DNA from 4 places in the Mesorhizobium sp. M7A.F.Ca.MR.245.00.0.0 genome. Region 3 is predicted to be linked to each of the others. Evidence: predicted binding sites of a transcription regulator. Region 3 holds the regulator's gene; each other region holds the start of a gene.
What was found. The regulator PhoB, encoded in region 3, activates phosphate uptake and scavenging genes when phosphate is short. The targets are predictions, from matches to a motif close to TGTCATNNANCTGTCAT.
Positions count from the first base shown of each region.

Region 1: EOB80_RS31435 (LTA synthase family protein) is a predicted target of PhoB. The motif match lies at 1,294-1,310, and genes of this name have one in related genera.
Region 2: phnF (phosphonate metabolism transcriptional regulator PhnF) is a predicted target of PhoB. The motif match lies at 2,757-2,773, and genes of this name have one in related genera.
Region 4: EOB80_RS16715 (alkaline phosphatase) is a predicted target of PhoB. The motif match lies at 1,943-1,959, and genes of this name have one in related genera.

Region 1 is NZ_RZTE01000055.1:17,306-21,755, forward strand. It holds gene fabG (3-oxoacyl-[acyl-carrier-protein] reductase) at 1-73, opposite strand, end outside; gene fabD (ACP S-malonyltransferase) at 131-1,072, opposite strand; gene EOB80_RS31435 (LTA synthase family protein) at 1,349-3,283, shown strand; gene EOB80_RS31440 (pilus assembly protein) at 3,325-4,450, opposite strand, start outside.
Region 2 is NZ_RZTE01000011.1:19,516-23,965, reverse strand. It holds gene EOB80_RS14065 (ABC transporter permease) at 1-806, shown strand, start outside; gene EOB80_RS14060 (zinc-binding alcohol dehydrogenase family protein) at 873-1,892, shown strand; gene phnF (phosphonate metabolism transcriptional regulator PhnF) at 1,970-2,719, opposite strand; gene phnG (phosphonate C-P lyase system protein PhnG) at 2,852-3,313, shown strand; partial or broken gene phnH (phosphonate C-P lyase system protein PhnH) at 3,313-3,911, shown strand; gene EOB80_RS14040 (carbon-phosphorus lyase complex subunit PhnI) at 3,913-4,450, shown strand, end outside.
Region 3 is NZ_RZTE01000030.1:38,917-43,366, reverse strand. It holds gene pstA (phosphate ABC transporter permease PstA) at 1-1,250, shown strand, start outside; gene pstB (phosphate ABC transporter ATP-binding protein PstB) at 1,268-2,092, shown strand; gene phoU (phosphate signaling complex protein PhoU) at 2,119-2,826, shown strand; gene phoB (phosphate regulon transcriptional regulator PhoB) at 2,843-3,532, shown strand; gene EOB80_RS24885 (ROK family protein) at 3,549-4,450, opposite strand, start outside.
Region 4 is NZ_RZTE01000014.1:123,890-128,339, forward strand. It holds gene EOB80_RS16710 (hypothetical protein) at 1-205, shown strand, start outside; gene EOB80_RS16715 (alkaline phosphatase) at 297-1,871, opposite strand; gene msrA (peptide-methionine (S)-S-oxide reductase MsrA) at 2,140-2,871, opposite strand; gene EOB80_RS16730 (hypothetical protein) at 3,189-3,467, opposite strand; gene EOB80_RS16735 (DUF1223 domain-containing protein) at 3,569-4,261, opposite strand; gene EOB80_RS16740 (TadE/TadG family type IV pilus assembly protein) at 4,409-4,450, opposite strand, start outside.

The DNA of each region.
Region 1 (4,450 bases), on a different contig from region 3:
TCCTGGCGATCGCCTCGCCGATGCCGCCGGATGCGCCGGTGACGAGCGCCTTGCGGCCAGTCAATTCGAACATTTTTGTCTCCTGATTGAGAAGAGAACACCCTTTACAGGGATGGGATCAAATGACGCTTTATGCAAGCGCCGCCATGGCCGCCTCGACGTCAGCCGCGGTGCCGACCGACGCGGTGGCGACATCGCGGTTGATGCGCCGCGCCAATCCTGAAAGCACCTTGCCGGCGCCGATCTCGTAAAGCGTGGTGACGCCGTTTGCGCCGAACCATTCCACCGTCTCGCGCCAACGCACGCGGCCGGTTATCTGTTCGACCAGGCGGCGGGCGATCTCGTCTGGATCGCTGGTCGGGCTGACCGTGACATTGGAGAGGACGGGAACCACCGGCGCGTTCTTTGCCACGCCGGCCAGGGCTTCGCGCATGACGTTCGCGGCCGGCGCCATCAGCGCGGAATGGAAGGGCGCGGACACCTGCAGCATCAGCGCGCGTTTGGCGCCTTTCTCGGTGCACAGTTTCGCGGCCAGTTCGACCGCGGCCTTGGCGCCGGAGATGACCAGTTGGCCACCGCCATTGTCGTTGGCGATCTGGCAGACAGAGCCTTTGGCGGCTTCCGCGCAAGCGGCTTCGACATCGGCCTGTTCCAATCCGATGATCGCCGCCATGGCGCCCTCGCCGGCCGGCACCGCCGCCTGCATGGCATTGCCGCGTATGCGCAGCAACCGGGCGGCATCGGCAACCGAAACGAAGCCGGCAGCGGCCAACGCCGAATATTCGCCCAGCGAATGACCGGCGACATAGGCGATCTTGCCTTTCAGCGAGAAGCCGCGCGATTCCAGCGCCCGGATCGCGGCCAGCGACACCGCCATCAGCGCCGGCTGCGCGTTGGCGGTCAGCGTCAACGTCTCTTCCGGCCCTTCCCAGATCAGCTTCGACAGGTTTTCGCCGAGCGCATCGTCGACTTCCTGGAAGACCCTGCGCGCTTCGGGGAAGGCGCCGGCGAGATCCTTGCCCATGCCGACCGCCTGGCTGCCTTGTCCGGGAAAGGTGAATGCAACGGCCATGCGAGGGCTCCCAAGGGCTGGTTTTGCTTGCCTGAAGACGGGTTTTTCTTGCCTGTGACGCATGGCGGGGCGCCAAGTCAAGCCCGGTTCGACCCTGCCCGAGGGCAGCCTCGTCCGCCGAGTGCCTGTTGCGAAAGGGTTTTTGGCGATCACTCCTGATGAAAACCGCTCACGATTCGTTTGCTGGCTCTTCTTATTTCCGTTACAGGCGCTAGCTTTGCGTGACAATTCCATGACAATCGAGTGACGTGCTTGTCGCTGGGTGGGGAAGTTAAAGTGGCAAAGAGTTACAAACGCACCGGCAAGGCTGCGCCACAGTTCCTGGAAGACGACCCTTCCACCGGCTATCTGCCGGGCAGGAGATGGCCGGTCGTGCGCTATGGGCTGATCAGCCTGGCGATCGCCGCTATCCTGGTGTTTGCCATCGAACTGATCGTGCGCGGCGATTTTGCCGGAACCATCTCCTTCTTCCTGCAGCCGTTCAAGCCGGGCTGGACCACCATCGTCGTGTTTGCGCTGCTCCTGATCGGCTTCGATGCGGTGCTCGGCCGCAGCCACCAGAGCCTAATGATCGTCGCGCCGCTGACCTTGTCGCTTGCTTTCGTCGGTCACCAGAAGTCGCACTATCTCGGCGATCCGCTCTATCCGACCGATTTCCTCTATGCCCGCCAGATCTTCGCGCTGCTGCCGCTTTTGGTACGCGAACGGCCGATGACCGCGCTTGCCATGGTCGTCGGCATCGTCGCCGGCCTGTCGCTGCTCGTCTACGGCTGGCGGCTATGGCGCCGCAAGGTTCCCGCACTCAGCCGCAAGGGGCGCCTTGCGCGGCTGACGCTGGCAGTGCCGCTGCTCGCCTTCTTCGTTTCGATCATGGACTACGCCACCTTCTCCTGGACCAGGGATCGGCTGCAGATCATCCCGATCATGTGGGACCAGAAGGAAAACTATGCCTCCAACGGCTTTGCGCTGGCCTTTGCCCTCAACGTGCCAATGGCGCATGTCTCGGCGCCGCCGGGCTATTCCGACAAGGCGATCGCAGCGATAGCCAGGCCTGATGTGACCGCCTCGGTGCCGGCCGAGAAGCCGGACATCATCATCGTCATGAGCGAATCCTTCTGGGATCCGACCAAGTTGCCTGGCGTCACCATCACGCCAGATCCAATCCCCAATGTGCGGGCGCTGCGCTCGGGCTCGATGTTCTCGCCGGAGTTCGGCGGCATGACCGCCAATATCGAGTTCGAGGCGCTGACCGGCTTCTCCAACGCGTTCCTGCCGGCAGGCAGCATCCCCTATCAGCAATATGTGCGCACGCCGACGCCTTCGCTCGCGACCTTCCTGAAGAGCCAGGGTTACCGGGCGCGCGCCATCCATCCCGGCACCAACTGGTTCTGGAACCGTGGCGCGGTCTATGCCGATTTCGGCTTCAACGATTTCAAGTCGGAAGAGACGCTGCCGCCAATGCAAAAGCGCGGGCCACTGGCATCGGATGCGGCGATGACCGACGAGATCATCAGCGAGGCCGACGCCAGCGACGAGCCGGTGTTCTTCTTTGCGGTCAGCCTGCAAAACCACGGTCCCTACGAGCCGAACCGCTATTACAATCCCACGCATAGGGTGCAGGCGCCGATCAGCCAGTGGGCGCGCGAATCGCTACTCAGCTACGCCGAGGGCTCAGCCGATGCCGATCGCGGCCTCGAACGCCTCGTCGAATGGGCCAAGAAACGCTCCCGCCCCACCGTAATCGCCTTCTTCGGCGACCATCTGCCGCCGCTGGGGCCGGTCTATGTCGAAACCGGCTTCCTCAAGGACAATGTCGCGCCGCGCAAGGAAGCGTCGCCCGAGGCTGCTCTCGAGCATCACGAGACGCCGCTGGTCATCTGGTCGAACCGCACCGGGCCGGCTGAGCAGATGGGTGCCGTCAGCCCAGCCTTCCTGCCCTATCATATCCTGAAAACGGCCGGAATCAGCCATCCCTACTACACCGGCTTCCTGGGCGAGATGAGCGAACGCTACCGTGTCGTCGACCGCAATCTTCTGCTGACGCCGGCTGGCGAAGCCACCCCCGATTGGGCGCGGCAGAAGGAGATCGACCCGGCGATCCGCGATTTCCGCCTGCTGCAGTACGATATGATGTTCGGCAAGCGTCAGGCAGCGCCTGACTTCTTCCCCGAAACGGTCGACAAGGACAAAGTTGTCGCCCATACGAGTTGAGCCCAACGATCCCTCAGGCTCGTCTGTGTCGGATCGCGCGTTCAGTTCGTCAATTGCAGCTTCGAGAACTTGTTGGCGATCTGCTGGAAAACGTCCGGCAATTTGGTCGGATCGTTAACTGCATAATAGCCGCTCGGATCAGAAGCGCAGGCGCTGTAAAGCGCGCGGTTGGCCGCGGTGTCGGATTGCAGCACCATGGTGTAGATTTGCACGCCCTCGTTCTTCAATTGCGTGCAGACGCTTTTGGTCCAGCCGTCGACATTGCGTGCCGCCGTCGTCTGGTTATCCGATCCGAAACGGCCGCCGGCCAGATAGCCATATGATGTGTAGTCAGATTTCGTCGGCTGTTGGCTGGCGCCATAGACGACGTTTTCGCCGTCGGTGAGCAACAGCACGATCTTGCTGATACCGGGCGTCTTCCACGGCGCTCCATCGGTGTAGGGCGCGGCGGGCGACAGCACCCGCATACCCCATGACAGGCCCTCGGAGACATTGGTGCCCGAACCGTTCCACTCGGTCATCTGACTGGCTGCCTTGCGCAGCTTGTCGAAATCGTCGGTCAGGGGGACCACCGGAGTCGGACACGCACGGTTCGGGCCGATAGTGATGGGAGAGCCGGTCTCGGTGATGAGTTCCTTGGCGGGCGCAACATATTTGGCGATCTTTTCCCTGGCAGCCCTGTCATCGGGCGACAGAAGTTCGATCAGATTGCCGAGCAGGTTGCTGAGATCAATGCCCAGGATGTTGATGCCCGACTGGGCAAGCCTGGTTTTGTCGCTGACATCGTTGAGATAGGAGTTGTTGTAGTATTTATCCGAATTGCCATAGGAGCCAGACGGCTTTTGGGCGTCTTCGGGATCATCCGGCGCAAAGTACGGCACGAACAGCGTGTCGGGCTTGGCCGTGTCGGGTGGCGTGTCGGAGATATTGTAAGCGCCTGGCCGCGCCTCGACACAACCCTTCCATCCGGTGCCATTCCATCCGGCATCGGTCCATCCGGTCTTCTTGAGCTGTTTGAAAAGCGCCATGTGGTTCGGCCGCTTGCCGTCGATGACGGGAAAATTGACGCCGTTGGTTGAGGACTTGCCGTCCATGTCGATCCAGGACGGGTCGAAGCCGTCGCCATTGACGTTGACGGCGGTTACGAATGGAACCAGCGAGGCGCGG
Region 2 (4,450 bases), on a different contig from region 3:
GCTCGATGATCGCCATCATGGCGGTCGGCCAGACTTTCGTCATCATCACCGGCGGCATCGACCTGTCGGTCGGCGCCGTGGTCGGTTTCGCCACGGTGGTCGTGGCCATGATGATCAATGCCGGCTTCCCCATCTGGCTCGCCATTCTGGTGACGCTGCTGGTCGGCGTCGCCATCGGCATGTTCCACGGCTTCGGCATCGTCAAGATGGGCCTGCCGCCCTTCATCATCACGCTGGCAACGCTGACCTCGCTGCGCGGCATCGGCCTTTTGATGACCAACGGCAATTCGATCAACATCAACAGCGACACCTTCACCGCCTTCTCGCGCAATTCCTTCATCGGCATCCCCAACCTGTTCTGGATGGTGATCCTGGTCGGCATTCCAGCCTATATCTTCCTCCACCACAGCCGCTGGGGCCGATACCTGTTTTCGGTCGGCTCCAACGCCGAGGCTTCGCGTCTGTCCGGCGTCAATGTCCAGCGAACCATCTACATGGCCTACACGCTGTCGGGCCTGTGCGCCGCCTTTGTCGGCGTGCTGCTGGCCGCCCGCATCGGCATCGGCAACCCGACGCAGGCCGAGGGCTGGGAGCTGCAGGCGATCGCGTCTTCCGTCATCGGCGGCACCTCGCTGTTCGGCGCCGTCGGCTCGGTGCATGGGCCGCTGCTCGGCGCCTTCATCCTGGCCACCATCAACAACGGCGCCAACCTGCTCAACGTCAACTCGTTCTGGCAGCGCATCATCACCGGCGCGCTGATCATCATCATCGTCTACTTCGACGGCCTGCGCCGCCGCGGCAAGTAGCGATCCCGCAATCAACCGCCGGCCCGCCACACCAACGGGCCGGCGATTTCATGACTGGATTAGCGCATGAAAGCCGTCCTCTGCCGTTCGCCCGGCGATCTTGTCCTTGAAGACCGGCCCGCACCAGAGGCACCGCCTCCCGGCTGGGCGCTGGTGGCGGTCAGCCATGTCGGCATCTGCGGCACCGACTACCACATTTTCGAGGGCAAGCACCCGTTCCTCGCCTATCCCCGCATCATGGGCCATGAGGTGTCGGGAACGATCGTCGAGACCGGCGACGGCGTCGATCTTGCCGTTGGTGAGCCCGTGGTGATCAACCCCTATCTTTCCTGCGGCAAGTGCATCGCCTGCCGGCACGACAAGCCGAATTGCTGCGTCAGGATCGAGGTGCTGGGCGTGCATCGCGACGGCGCCATGTGCGAACGGATCCTGGTGCCGGCGCAAAATCTCTATCCGGCCAACGGCCTGTCGCTGGCTGACGCCGCCGCAGTCGAGTTCCTGGCCATCGGCGCGCATGCCGTGCGGCGCGCCCGCGCCGACCCCGGCGCCCGCACGCTGGTCATCGGCGCCGGCCCGATCGGGCTCGGCACCGCCATCTTCGCCCGCATCGCCGAACTTGACGTGACGCTGCTCGACATGAGCAGTGAAAGGCTCGCCTTCGCCGCAAATGAGCTTGGTTTCCAGACCCTCGACGGCTCGCGCGGCGCGGTGCCCGATCTGGTCAGGCAAGCAACATCAGGCGAAGGCTTCGATGTGGTCTTCGACGCCACCGGCAACACCCAGTCGGTGCAGTCGGCCTTTGCCTATGTCGCGCATGGCGGCACCTTGGTACTGGTCTCTGTTGTCAAGGACGACATCAGCTTTTCCGATCCGGAATTCCACAAGCGCGAGATGACGCTGATCGGCAGCCGCAACGCCTTGCGCGCCGACTTCGATCACGTCGCCGCCTCGATCCGCAACGGCGCCGTTCCCCTGGCCAAGCTCGTTACACACCGCACCACACTCGCCGGCACGCCGCGCGATCTGGCTCGTTGGGCACATGAGAAATCCGGCCTGATCAAGGCTGTGATCGAGGTCGGATCATAACATGGCAAACGGCGAAGCCGGTCCTCCAATGCGCCGCCGCTGGCAAGTGAATGCGGCCGAGCTGGGCCGGGCACTCCCTACAGCGCCGACAGCTTCAGCTCCACCCGTTCGGCCGGAAAGCGCGACTCGGAAAACTGGATCGGCTGGCCGTCCGGCGTGACGTTGACGGCAACCGTGACCAGCACGATGGCGCCCGGCTGCAGGTCGAGGTCGGCAAGGTCCGCCGCATCGGCATGGCGCGCCGACAGCACGGTCGATTGCCTGAGATAGTCGTCTATGCCGAACCGCGCCAGCGATGCGGTGATCGAGCCTGTTTCCGCCATCGCGGCATCGATGCCGGCAAAGCGCCGGGCCTCGAACCAGCCGGCAGCGCGCGACACCGGCCGTCCGTCGGCTTCGCCGCGCGTTTCCAACCGGATCACATCGGCTCCCTTGGGAAGACCCAGTCCCTCGGCGACGCGCTGGCTGGCCGGCTCGACCGACGAGGCGAGCAGGACGATGTGCCGTTCCGTCGTTTGCCCTTGCAGCCCTGTCGAAAAACGTGTGCGCGCCCCGATCGGATAGGACAGCCGCTTGCGCGACAGTACGAAGGTGCCGCGCCCCTGCTCGGCCCGCAGCACGCCTTCCCTTACAAGGGCTGATATGGCGTTGCGCACCGTGTGACGGTTGACGCCATAGCGTTCTGCCAGCGCCACCTCCGGCGGCAGCGCTGCATTCTCCGTGAAATCGCCGATGGCGATCGCATGCAGGATCTTGTCGGCGATCTGCCGCCACAGCGAAACGCCACTGCGCCGCTCGATGCTGTCCGCTAACAGCCGCCCGACCATCATTGCCCCAACCTTCCAGCGCCCAGTCTTCTATCGCTGTCATCCACCCGTCATGGACACGCGTTAGATAATAGATATAATTTGTATAGTTGTCTACATCAATAGATAAATTAACAAAGAGGAATGCTGCTGATGCGAGGACAGGAAGCCCGCGACCAGGCCGAGCGCAAAGCCGCCATGGCAACCCTTACGCAATCCAGCGGCGATGACATCGTACGGCTCTGGAATGAGGCCGGACTGCCTTCGGACGCCGAGTTGCTGCGCGGCCCCGAAACCGGCCTTGTCACCCTGCGCGGCCGCATCGGCGGCGGCGGCGCCCCTTTCAATGTCGGCGAGGCGACCGTTACCCGCGCCACCGTCCGGCTGCCCTCCGGTCAGGTCGGCCATTGCTATGCGCTTGGCCGCGACAAGCAGAAGGCGAAGCTGGCGGCCATCGCCGACGCGCTGTGGCAGGACCCTGCCCGCCGCAATGAGGTCGAGACCGGGCTGATAGCGCCCCTGCGGTCGGCTCTGACCGCAGCGCATGAAAAACGCCGCGCCGAGACGGCGGCAACGAAGGTGGATTTCTTCACCATGGTTCGCGGAGAAGACTGATGGACATTGCAGCGCAATCGATCGAGGGCGGTTTCGCCGATCCGGTCTTCGACGCCCAGACCGTGTTCCGCGCCGTCATGGACGCAATGGCTTGCAGCCGCTGCCGGCCTTCGCCCGCCCGCCGGCGCCGCTCTCGGCGACCGCCGGCGCCATCGCACTGGCGCTGTGCGATAACGACACCCCGCTCTGGCTCGACCAGGCCCTGCAAGCTTCCGCCGCGATCAGATCCTGGCTTGGGTTCCACACTGGCGCGCCCGTGGCCAACACACCGGCCGATGCGCATTTCGCCTTCATCGCGGCCCCGGCCGAGATGATGTCGCTTGATGGTTTTTCGCAGGGCACGCAGGACTATCCCGACCGTTCGACCACGTTGATCCTGCAAGTCGGCGATCTCGTCTCCGGCACGCCGCTGTTGCTCGAAGGTCCCGGCATCGAAACCAGCGCCACGATCGCGCCGGCACAGATGCCGCGCCATTTCGTCGAGCAGTGGAAACAGAACATCAAGCGCTTTCCGCGTGGCGTCGACATCATCCTCGTCACATCAGGCGGCATTGCCTGCCTGCCGCGCACGACGCGCATCAAGACGATGGAGGCGTAAGATGTATGTCGCGGTAAAAGGTGGCGAAGCCGCAATCGCCAACGCCCACAGCCTGCTTGCCGACCGCCGGCGCGGCGACCGTTCGGTGCCGGCGCTTCGCCTCGACCAGATCGTCGAGCAGCTGGCGCTCGGCGTCGACCGGGTGATGAGCGAAGGCTCGCTCTACGACCGTGAACTGGCCGCGCTCGCCATCGTCCAGTCGCGTGGCGACCTGATCGAAGCGATCTTCCTGGTGCGGGCCTATCGCACCACATTGCCACGCTTCGGCTACTCCAAGCCCATCGACACAGGCACCATGCTGGTCGAGCGACGTGTGTCGGCGACCTACAAGGATCTGCCCGGCGGCCAATTGCTCGGGCCCACCTTCGACTACACGCACCGGCTGCTCGACCCCGAGCTTGCCGCTGACGCTGACGTCGCCCAGCCCTTGCTGCGCGAGACGGAAGCGCAAGCCATGCCGCGCGTCTCGGCGATCCTCGCCCGCGAAGGCCTGATCGAGCCGGATGGCGAGATGCCGCAGGACCATGTCCCCGGCGACA
Region 3 (4,450 bases):
AGGCCCGTTACGCCGCCGAACGCCGTTTCCGCATCTATGGCGTCGTGGCGATTTCCGTAGGCCTGGCGTTCCTGGCAATCATGCTGATCACCATCGTCTCGAAAGGCTACACCGCCTTCTGGCAGACGACGGTATCACTGCCGATCTCGTTCGACGAGAAAGTGATCGATCCTTCCGGCAAGCGTGCAACCGATCCGAGCGTTCTGATCAAGGCAAATTATCCCAGGCTCGCCGAAAACGCGCTTGTGGCCAAGCTCGGCATCTCTCCTGATGACAAGCCGATGATCCAGAAGCTCAAGGGCTTCCTGTCGGAAGGCGCCCGCGTCCAGTTGCGCGACATCGTTGCCGCCGATCCGTCCGTGATCGGCACGACACGCAACGTCAACATCCTCGCCGCCGCCAATCTCGACTCGGCTTTCAAGGGCCAGATCGACCTCAGTGTCGAGGAAGCGCGACGCAAGGTCTCGGACCAGCAGATCACCTGGATGAACAAGCTCAAGGCCGAGGGCGCGATGGCCGAGCACTTCAACAGCGGCCTGTTCACCTACGGCGCCTCCAGCCGCCCGGAAACCTCGGGCATGGGCGTGGCGATCATCGGCTCGTTTTATATGATGGTGATCGTGTTGCTCCTGGCGCTGCCGATCGGCGTCGCCGCCTCCATCTATCTGGAGGAGTTCGCCAAGAAGAACCGTTTCACCGACCTTATCGAGGTCAACATCAACAATCTGGCAGCGGTGCCGTCAATCGTCTTCGGCTTGCTCGGCCTCGCGGTGTTCATCAATTTCCTGGGCATGCCGCGCTCCGCCGCTTTCGTCGGCGGCCTGGTGCTGACACTGATGACGCTGCCGACGATCATCATCGCGACGCGCGCTGCACTTGCCGCGGTGCCGCCGTCGATCCGCTCGGCGGCTCTCGGTCTTGGCGCCTCCAAGATGCAGATGGTGTTCCAGCACATCCTGCCGCTTGCCGCACCCGGCATCCTCACCGGCACCATCATCGGTCTAGCGCGTGCGCTCGGTGAAACCGCGCCCCTGCTGCTAATCGGCATGGTCGCCTTCGTCGCCGATCCACCGACGACGCCTTTCGATCCGGCCACCGCGCTGCCGGTGCAGATCTATATGTGGGCGAACGAGGCCGAACGCGCCTTCGTCGAGCGCATGTCGGGCGCGATCATCATCCTGCTCGTCTTCCTCATGGCCATGAACATCACCGCGATCGTGCTTCGGCGTCGGTTCGAGCGGCGCTGGTAGAAAAAAGGCATTTTGGTATGAACATCATGACCGAACAGTCCCTTGAAAATGCAGTGGGCGATAAGATGAACGCCAAGTCGAACGAAGTGATCAAAATGCGCGGCGACAAGGTCGGCGTGTTCTATGGCGAGAAGCAGGCGCTGTTCGATGTCAATCTCGACGTCCGCCTGAATCAGGTGACGGCGCTGATCGGCCCCTCCGGCTGCGGCAAGTCGACCTTCCTGCGTTGCCTCAACCGCATGAACGACACCATCGATTCCGCGCGGGTAACCGGCAAGATAACGCTCGACGAAGAAGACATCTACGACAAGAACATCGATGTCGTCGAACTCAGGGCGCGCGTCGGCATGGTGTTTCAGAAACCCAATCCGTTCCCCAAGTCGATCTACGAGAACGTCGCCTATGGCCCGCGCATCCACGGATTGGCCAAGCGCAAGGCCGACATGGATCAGATCGTCGAGTCGAGCCTGAAGAAGGCGGCAATCTGGAACGAGGTGAAGGACCGTTTGCAGGAACCTGGCACGGGTCTTTCCGGTGGCCAGCAGCAGCGTCTGTGCATTGCACGCGCCATCGCCGTGTCGCCCGAGGTGATCCTGATGGACGAACCGTGTTCGGCGCTCGACCCGATCGCCACTGCTCGCGTCGAGGAACTGATCGACGAACTGCGCCAGAACTATACGATCGTCATCGTCACCCATTCGATGCAGCAGGCAGCGCGCGTGTCGCAGCGCACCGCGATGTTCCATCTAGGCTATCTGGTCGAGGAGGGCGCCACCGACAAGATGTTCACCACCCCCGACGACAAACGCACCCAGGACTACATCACCGGCCGGTTCGGCTGAGCTCAGGCATATGAGGGACGAAGATCATGGGTGAACATACCGTTGCATCTTTCGATGAGGATCTGGAGCAGATCAGCCAGCTGATCCGCGACATGGGCGATCTCGCCCGCTCGATGGTCAGTGGCTCGACCAAGGCTTTGCTCAATTCGGACAATGCGCTGGCGCAGCGCGTGGTTTCCGATGATGCCATCATGGATGCGCGCCAGCGCGAGCTGGACGATCGCGCCATCACGCTGATCGCCAAGCGCCAGCCAATGGCCAACGACCTGCGTGCGGTGGTCGGTTCGATCCGCATGGCCGGCGACCTCGAGCGCATCGGCGACCTTGCCAAGAACATCGCCAAGCGCGTCGGCACTGTCGGGCTGAGCGTCACGCCGCACGATCTTTCGCATTCGATCGACGCGATGGCGCAGCTGGTGCTGATCCAGGTGCAGGGGGTCGTCGACGAGTATGCCGCCGCTGACGCGGCAGCGCTTGCCACGCTCAGAAACAATGACGAACGCATCGACGTCAAATACACCTCGGTGTTCCGCGAGCTGCTGACCTACATGATGGAAGATCCCCGCAACATCACGGCGTGCACGCACCTGTTGTTTTGCGCCAAGAACCTCGAGCGGATCGGCGACCACGTGACCAACATCGCCGAAAATGCCTACTATGTTTTGACCGGCACGCAGCTGCCAGCCAATCGTCCGAAGCAGGACGAGACGGCAATGTCCGCGCCAGCGGCATAACAGGGGTGACCAGCCGATGATCGCACCACGCATCATGGTGGTGGAGGATGAGGAGCCGCTAGGCGTGCTGCTCCGCTACAATCTTGAATCCGAAGGTTACCAGGTCGAGGTGGTGACGCGCGGCGATGAGGCCGAAATCCGGCTGCAGGAGAACGTTCCCGATCTTCTGGTGCTCGACTGGATGGTGCCTGCGGTTTCGGGCATCGAACTCTGCCGGCGCCTGCGAATGCGTCCCGAGACCGAGCGGCTGCCGATCATCATGCTGACCGCGCGAGGCGAGGAAAGCGACCGCGTGCGCGGCCTGTCGACCGGCGCCGACGACTATCTGGTCAAGCCCTTCTCGACGCCGGAGTTCATGGCCAGGGTCAAGGCGCTGCTGCGCCGGGCCAAGCCGGAAGTGCTGTCCAGCGTGCTCAAGGTCGGCGATATCGTGCTCGATCGCGAGTCGCACCGTGTCTATCGCAAGAAGAGCGAGATCCGGCTTGGGCCGACGGAATTCCGCCTGCTCGAATTCATGATGCGCCATCCAGGCCGCGTGTTCTCGCGCAGCCAGCTGCTCGACAATGTCTGGGGCGAGACGATCTACATCGACGAGCGCACAGTCGACGTGCATGTCGGCCGGCTGCGCAAGGCGGTCAACAATGGCCGTATGCCTGATGTCATCCGCACGATCCGTGGGGCCGGATACGCCATCCGAGAGGACTGAACTCCCTCGTTTGAACTCACGCCACGTTCTTGCCGCCGAAACCGGATCTCGCCTGCACGCCCGGCGCAAAAATCTCCTGATCGACGAAGATCAGCGCCCGCATGGCGCAGCCTTCGCGGATCAGCGGCAGTTCGTTCGGCTCGGTGTCGAAGGAAATCGATTTGGAATGCTGGCCGCCGGCGGTCTGGGCAATCGCTTGCCGCAATGCCGGCTCGATCAGGTCGAAGGCGGCGGCGCTGACACCGACCATGGCGACCGGCGCCGGATCGATCAGCGCGAACAGGCTGCCGAGGCCGTAGCCGAGCGCTTCGCCGGCCTTGCGATAGGCTTCCCGTTCGGGTCCGTCACCTTCGCGGGCCGCGGCAGCCAGGGCGCGCATGTCGGCGTCGCTGACATCGGCAACGGGTTCTGCATCCTCGCCCATCTGCCTGGCGTTGCGCCATATGGCGTAATTGCCCGCATAGGCTTCGACGCAGCCGCGCCGTCCGCAGCGACATAGCGCGCCGTTCGGCCGATGGATCATGTGGCCGAATTCGCCGCCCGAAGAATGGGTGCCGGTGAACAATTCGCCCTTCAGCACCAGTCCCATGCCGATGCCGTGCGACAAAAGGATAGCGATGAAATCGTCGCGGTAACGATCGGGGTCGCGCCAGCGCAGCGCCACCGCCATCATGTTGCAGTCGTTCTCCATTATGGCAGGGATGCCGAACTCGTCTTCGAATATGTCAGCGAAGGCGATGTCGGTGTGCGGCGTGATCGGCGACCACAGCATGGCGCGGGCACGGGTGTCGGTGATGCCCTGGATGGCCAGCGCGATGCGGGCGATGCTGCGCACGTCCAGGTCGGGATCTGCCAGGCGGCGCCGCACGATGGCCGTGCATTCCCCGATCAGCGACTCGCGCGACATCGTCAGCGTGT
Region 4 (4,450 bases), on a different contig from region 3:
GCAGTCGGCCGCGACGATGAAGGAATCACGGCCTGCCTTGCCGTCAGAGGCACAGTCGGCCGAGCAGATTTTCGCCGACGCACCAGACGGCGTCGACCCGATGGTGACCGGCCCGGTCAGCGCCGCCTTCAAGCAGCGGCAGGACGCCGCCAACTGCGACAGCGCCGTCTGGCCGAATATCCCCATGGTCTGCTACCCGGACTAGTCAGCGCTTCACCCCCCGCCCCGTCTCGCCAGCTTCGCTTTGCGAAGCCGCCGCCGACCTTCCCCACAAGGGGGAGGGTTGAGAAGTGCGCTTACGCCGACCGCACCGGGTCGAGCGTCACCTTGTAGAGTTCGTTGTCGTCGCGATCCATCAGCCGCACCGTCATCTGCTCGCTGGCGCCTGAAATATCGACCAGCCCGAAGAATTGCAGACCGGCCGAGGGCGGCAGGTTCTGTCCCTGTTCGGCAGTCGGCGCCTTGATGAACTTCAACTCCGGACCGAACGTCATGTCGAAATCGTTGGGACCGAACGTGCCGGCATGGATCGGACCCGAGACGAATTCCCAGAACGGATTGAACTCCTGGAACTGCGCCTTGTCCGGGTTGTAATAATGCGCGGCCGTGTAATGCACATCTGCGGTGAGCCAGACGGTGTTGCTGATGCCGGCATTCTTTATGAAGCGCAGCAGGTCGGCGATCTCGAGCTCGCGTCCCTTGGCCGGGCCGTTGTCGCCGTTGGCGACCGCTTCGGCGCCAACCTTCTTGGTGCCGTCGTCCCAGACGACGAGGCCGAGCGGCATGTCGGCGGCGATGATTTTCCAGGTCGCCTTCGAATTCGCCAGTTCGCGCTTCAGCCATTTCGTCTGCTGCTCGCCGAGCATACGCGATTGCGGCGTCATCTCATCCTGCATGTCGGGACCATTGGGGCCGCGATAGGAGCGCATGTCGAGGAAGAACACGTCGAGCAGCGGCCCATAAGCGATCTTGCGATAGACGCGGCCGGGCTCGGACGGTTCGTAGCGGATCGTCGTCATCTCGTGGAAAGCCCGCGCCGCGCGGGCCGCCAGCACGTGGATGGATTTTTCCGTGTAGCGGCTGTCGGCGCTGAGATCCTTGGAATCCGACCAGTTGTTCAGCACTTCATGGTCGTCCCACTGGTAGAAAGTCGGGCAGATGGCGCTCAGGCCGAGCACGCTCCTGTCCATCATGTTGTATTTCCACTGGTCCCGGTACTCGTCCAGCGTCTCGGCGACTTTGCGCTTGCCGTCGATCAGCACGACGTTCTTCCACTTGCCGCCGCCGGGCAGGTCGACCTCGTCCTTCATGGCGCCGTCGGCATAGATGGTATCGCCCGAATGCAGGAAGAAGTCAGGCGTGTGCTTGCCGATCGTGGCGTAGGTCTTCATGCCGGTCTCGTCGATGCCCCAGCCCTGGCCGGCGGTGTCGCCGGACCAGGCAAAGCGGATGTCGCGCTTCGAGGCTGGCGCCGTCCTGAAACGGCCGGTGATCGGCTCCGAAACGGCGTTGATGTCGGCGAGATCGGCCGATGTCATGCGGTAGAAGATATCCTGATCGGAAGCGAGGTCGGTGAGCAGCCGCTTGACCGTGTAATCGCTGGCCGGCGACGTATCGAGCGGCGCCAGGCGGGTCGCACTGGCGAAATTCTCCGTCGACGACACCTCGAACATGACGCGCGACGGTCGGTCGGTGCGCGTCCACACCACGCCGCTGGTGGCGTCGACATCTCCCGACTGGACGCCATGGGTGAAGGAAGGCCGCTGATTGGCGCGCGAGTAGTAGGGCAGCGCCAGACCCGAAACGCCGGCCAGGCCAACGGCGCTGGCGGAAGTGACAAAAGCGCGGCGGGTCATCGAAAGCTTGTTCACGGCTGTCTCCTGGATGGCTTGAACGGTGCCACCAAAATCCAGCGTCAATGTTTCAGGCGCATCTCGGGATGATGAAGTTTTGATAACAATGAACAGGGTAATCTCCCCCCTCGAGGGGGAGATGTCGCCAGAGGCGACAGAGGGGGTCGCCGCGCGTGGAGCGCTAACCTCCTTCTATCGCAAGAGGCCGAGCCCAGTCGGACCGACCCCCCTCTGGCCGCTTCGCGGCCATCTCCCCCTCAAGGGGGGGAGATTAACAGCGCTCAGCTCAATTGCTCGCCGACAGCACCAGCACCGGCTTGTCGCTGTAGAGCGCCGGGAACAGTGCCTTCAAATTCGCCACCTTGGGCAGGTCGTTGTAGACGATGTAGGGATAGGTCGGGTTCAGCGTCAGAAAATCCTGATGGTAATTCTCGGCCGGATAGAAGGTCTTGCCGGTTTCCAGCGTGGTGACGATCGGCTCCGGGAACACCTTGGCCTGGTCGAGCTGGGCGATGTAGCTTTGCGCGATCTTCTTCTGTGCATCGTTTTCGGCGAAGATCGTCGAGCGGTATTGCGTGCCGGAGTCCGGACCCTGGAAATTCAGCTGGGTCGGGTTGTGGGCGACCGAGAAATAGACCTGCAGCAGCTGGCCATAGGTGATTTTCGATGGATCGTAGGTGATCTCGACGGATTCGGCATGCCCGGTGCGGCCTGAGCCGACCGTCTCGTAGACGGCGGTGTCCTTGTCGCCGCCGGAGTAGCCGGAGACGGCCTTGGTGACGCCCTTGACGTGCTGGAAGACGCCCTGCACGCCCCAGAAACAACCGCCGGCGAAGATCGCCTTTTCAGTGCCGGTGGCCGCCTTCTCGTCGATTGCCGGCGGCGGGATCTTCACCGCGTCCTCAGCCGAAACCGCCGGCGTCAGCCAGAAGGCGGCGCCAGCGGCGGCAAGTGCAAGCGCGGCGAGGGCGCCTTTGACAAAGCCGAGCGAACGGTTTGAAATCTTGATGTTGGTCATGGTTGCACTCCTCGTGGCTTCCATAGGGATCAGTCTATTGCATTAAACAGTGCGGCGCGACGCACATTCGCGTGCGCCGAATGCGGAATCTTACCGTCAGCGCTGCCCCTCACTGTCCTGCCGGACATCTCTCCCCGTAAACGGGGAGAGAGCGACTGGCCGCGACGCTGGCGTTTCTACCTGCAACACCGATGATTGGCGAAACCGTCGATGAGCGACCCTCTCCCCGTCACTATACGGGGAGAGGATGCCGGCGGGCAGGTGAGGGGCAGCGCCAAGGGCCGCCCTTGTGAATGAACGGCTGAGACACGGCAGAACTAGTTGGCCGGAGCCATCGCATCCGTCGCCGGTTTCATCGCATCCGCCGCCGGCTTCATGGCGTCGGCGGCCGGCTTCATGGAATTGGTTTCCATCGGATCGGCCGGCTTCATTGCATCGTTTGCAGGCTTCATCGCATCCGCGGCCGGTTTCATGGCATTTGCAGCCGGCTTCATCGCGTTGGTCGCGTCGTCGGCACGGGCGATGCCGCCGGCAAACAGCGCCGTCGAGCACAAAGCGAGAGCGAGCGCCGGCAGCGTCAGGCGGGAAATGGTCATGATGATCTCCTTGGGTTGGTCGTGAAGGCGCGCCCTCTTGGCGGCCGTGCTATGCGGCGCCGCTCCATGCGGCGTTGCGCAATCTCTTGTTGAAGCGTGATCTAGTTTGTCGCGGCGGCCAGGATCGGTCCGCCACCGGGCGACTGCACGAGCACGGCGGTGCTCAGGCCGCCGGATGTGGCGGGCAGCGGATACGTCGCGGCCGCGCCGGTCCAGCCGCCGAGTTTTTCGAGCGCATGCACGACATTGGCGTGCGGCAAGGTGCGGCCGGTGTTTTCGCCGCGCGACACCGGCACCTCGACGATGCCCTTGGCATAGCGCACCAGCCAGACATCGGCGTGGCCGCCAGGTGCGGCGCCGGCGCCGATGCTGACCTTGGCGCCATCGAGCGACAGCGACGGGCCGCTTGTTTGGCCGCTCGCCGAAATCAGCTTTTCGATCTCGCCGGGCGCGGCGCCGACGACGTCGGCACGGCCATTGACCACCACTTGCGGCGTGAACGGGCCGTCATGGCCGAGCGGCGGCTCGTAGCTGACCTGGCGCTGGGTGAATTCCTGCTTTCCGAAAATGTCCTTCCAGCCGAGATAGTCCCAGTAGGTGACGTTGAACGACAGCGCCAGCACGCCGGGCTGGTCCTTGACCTTGATCAGATTGGCGTTGGCAGGCGGGCAGGACGAGCAGCCCTGGCTGGTGAACAGCTCGACCACGCTGAGCGGCTGCGCGGCCGCCGCCCCGAGCGACGCCGCCAGCGCAAGCGCTGAGAGGCTGGACACTGTGACGAACTTGCGGGACATCGGCTTGCTCCGTGGGCGGCGGCGCCTGGAAGCACCGCTGATATCCCCACTTCGCCGCTGTCGGCGCCTTCGTTACAGCGCTCACAGGTTTGTGATCGCTAGCGTTCTTCCTTCTCCCACAAGGGAAGAAGGCAAGAAGAGCAGCTTCTACTGCGTCAGCCGCGTGTTGTTGGGCCGCTTGTTGAAGTC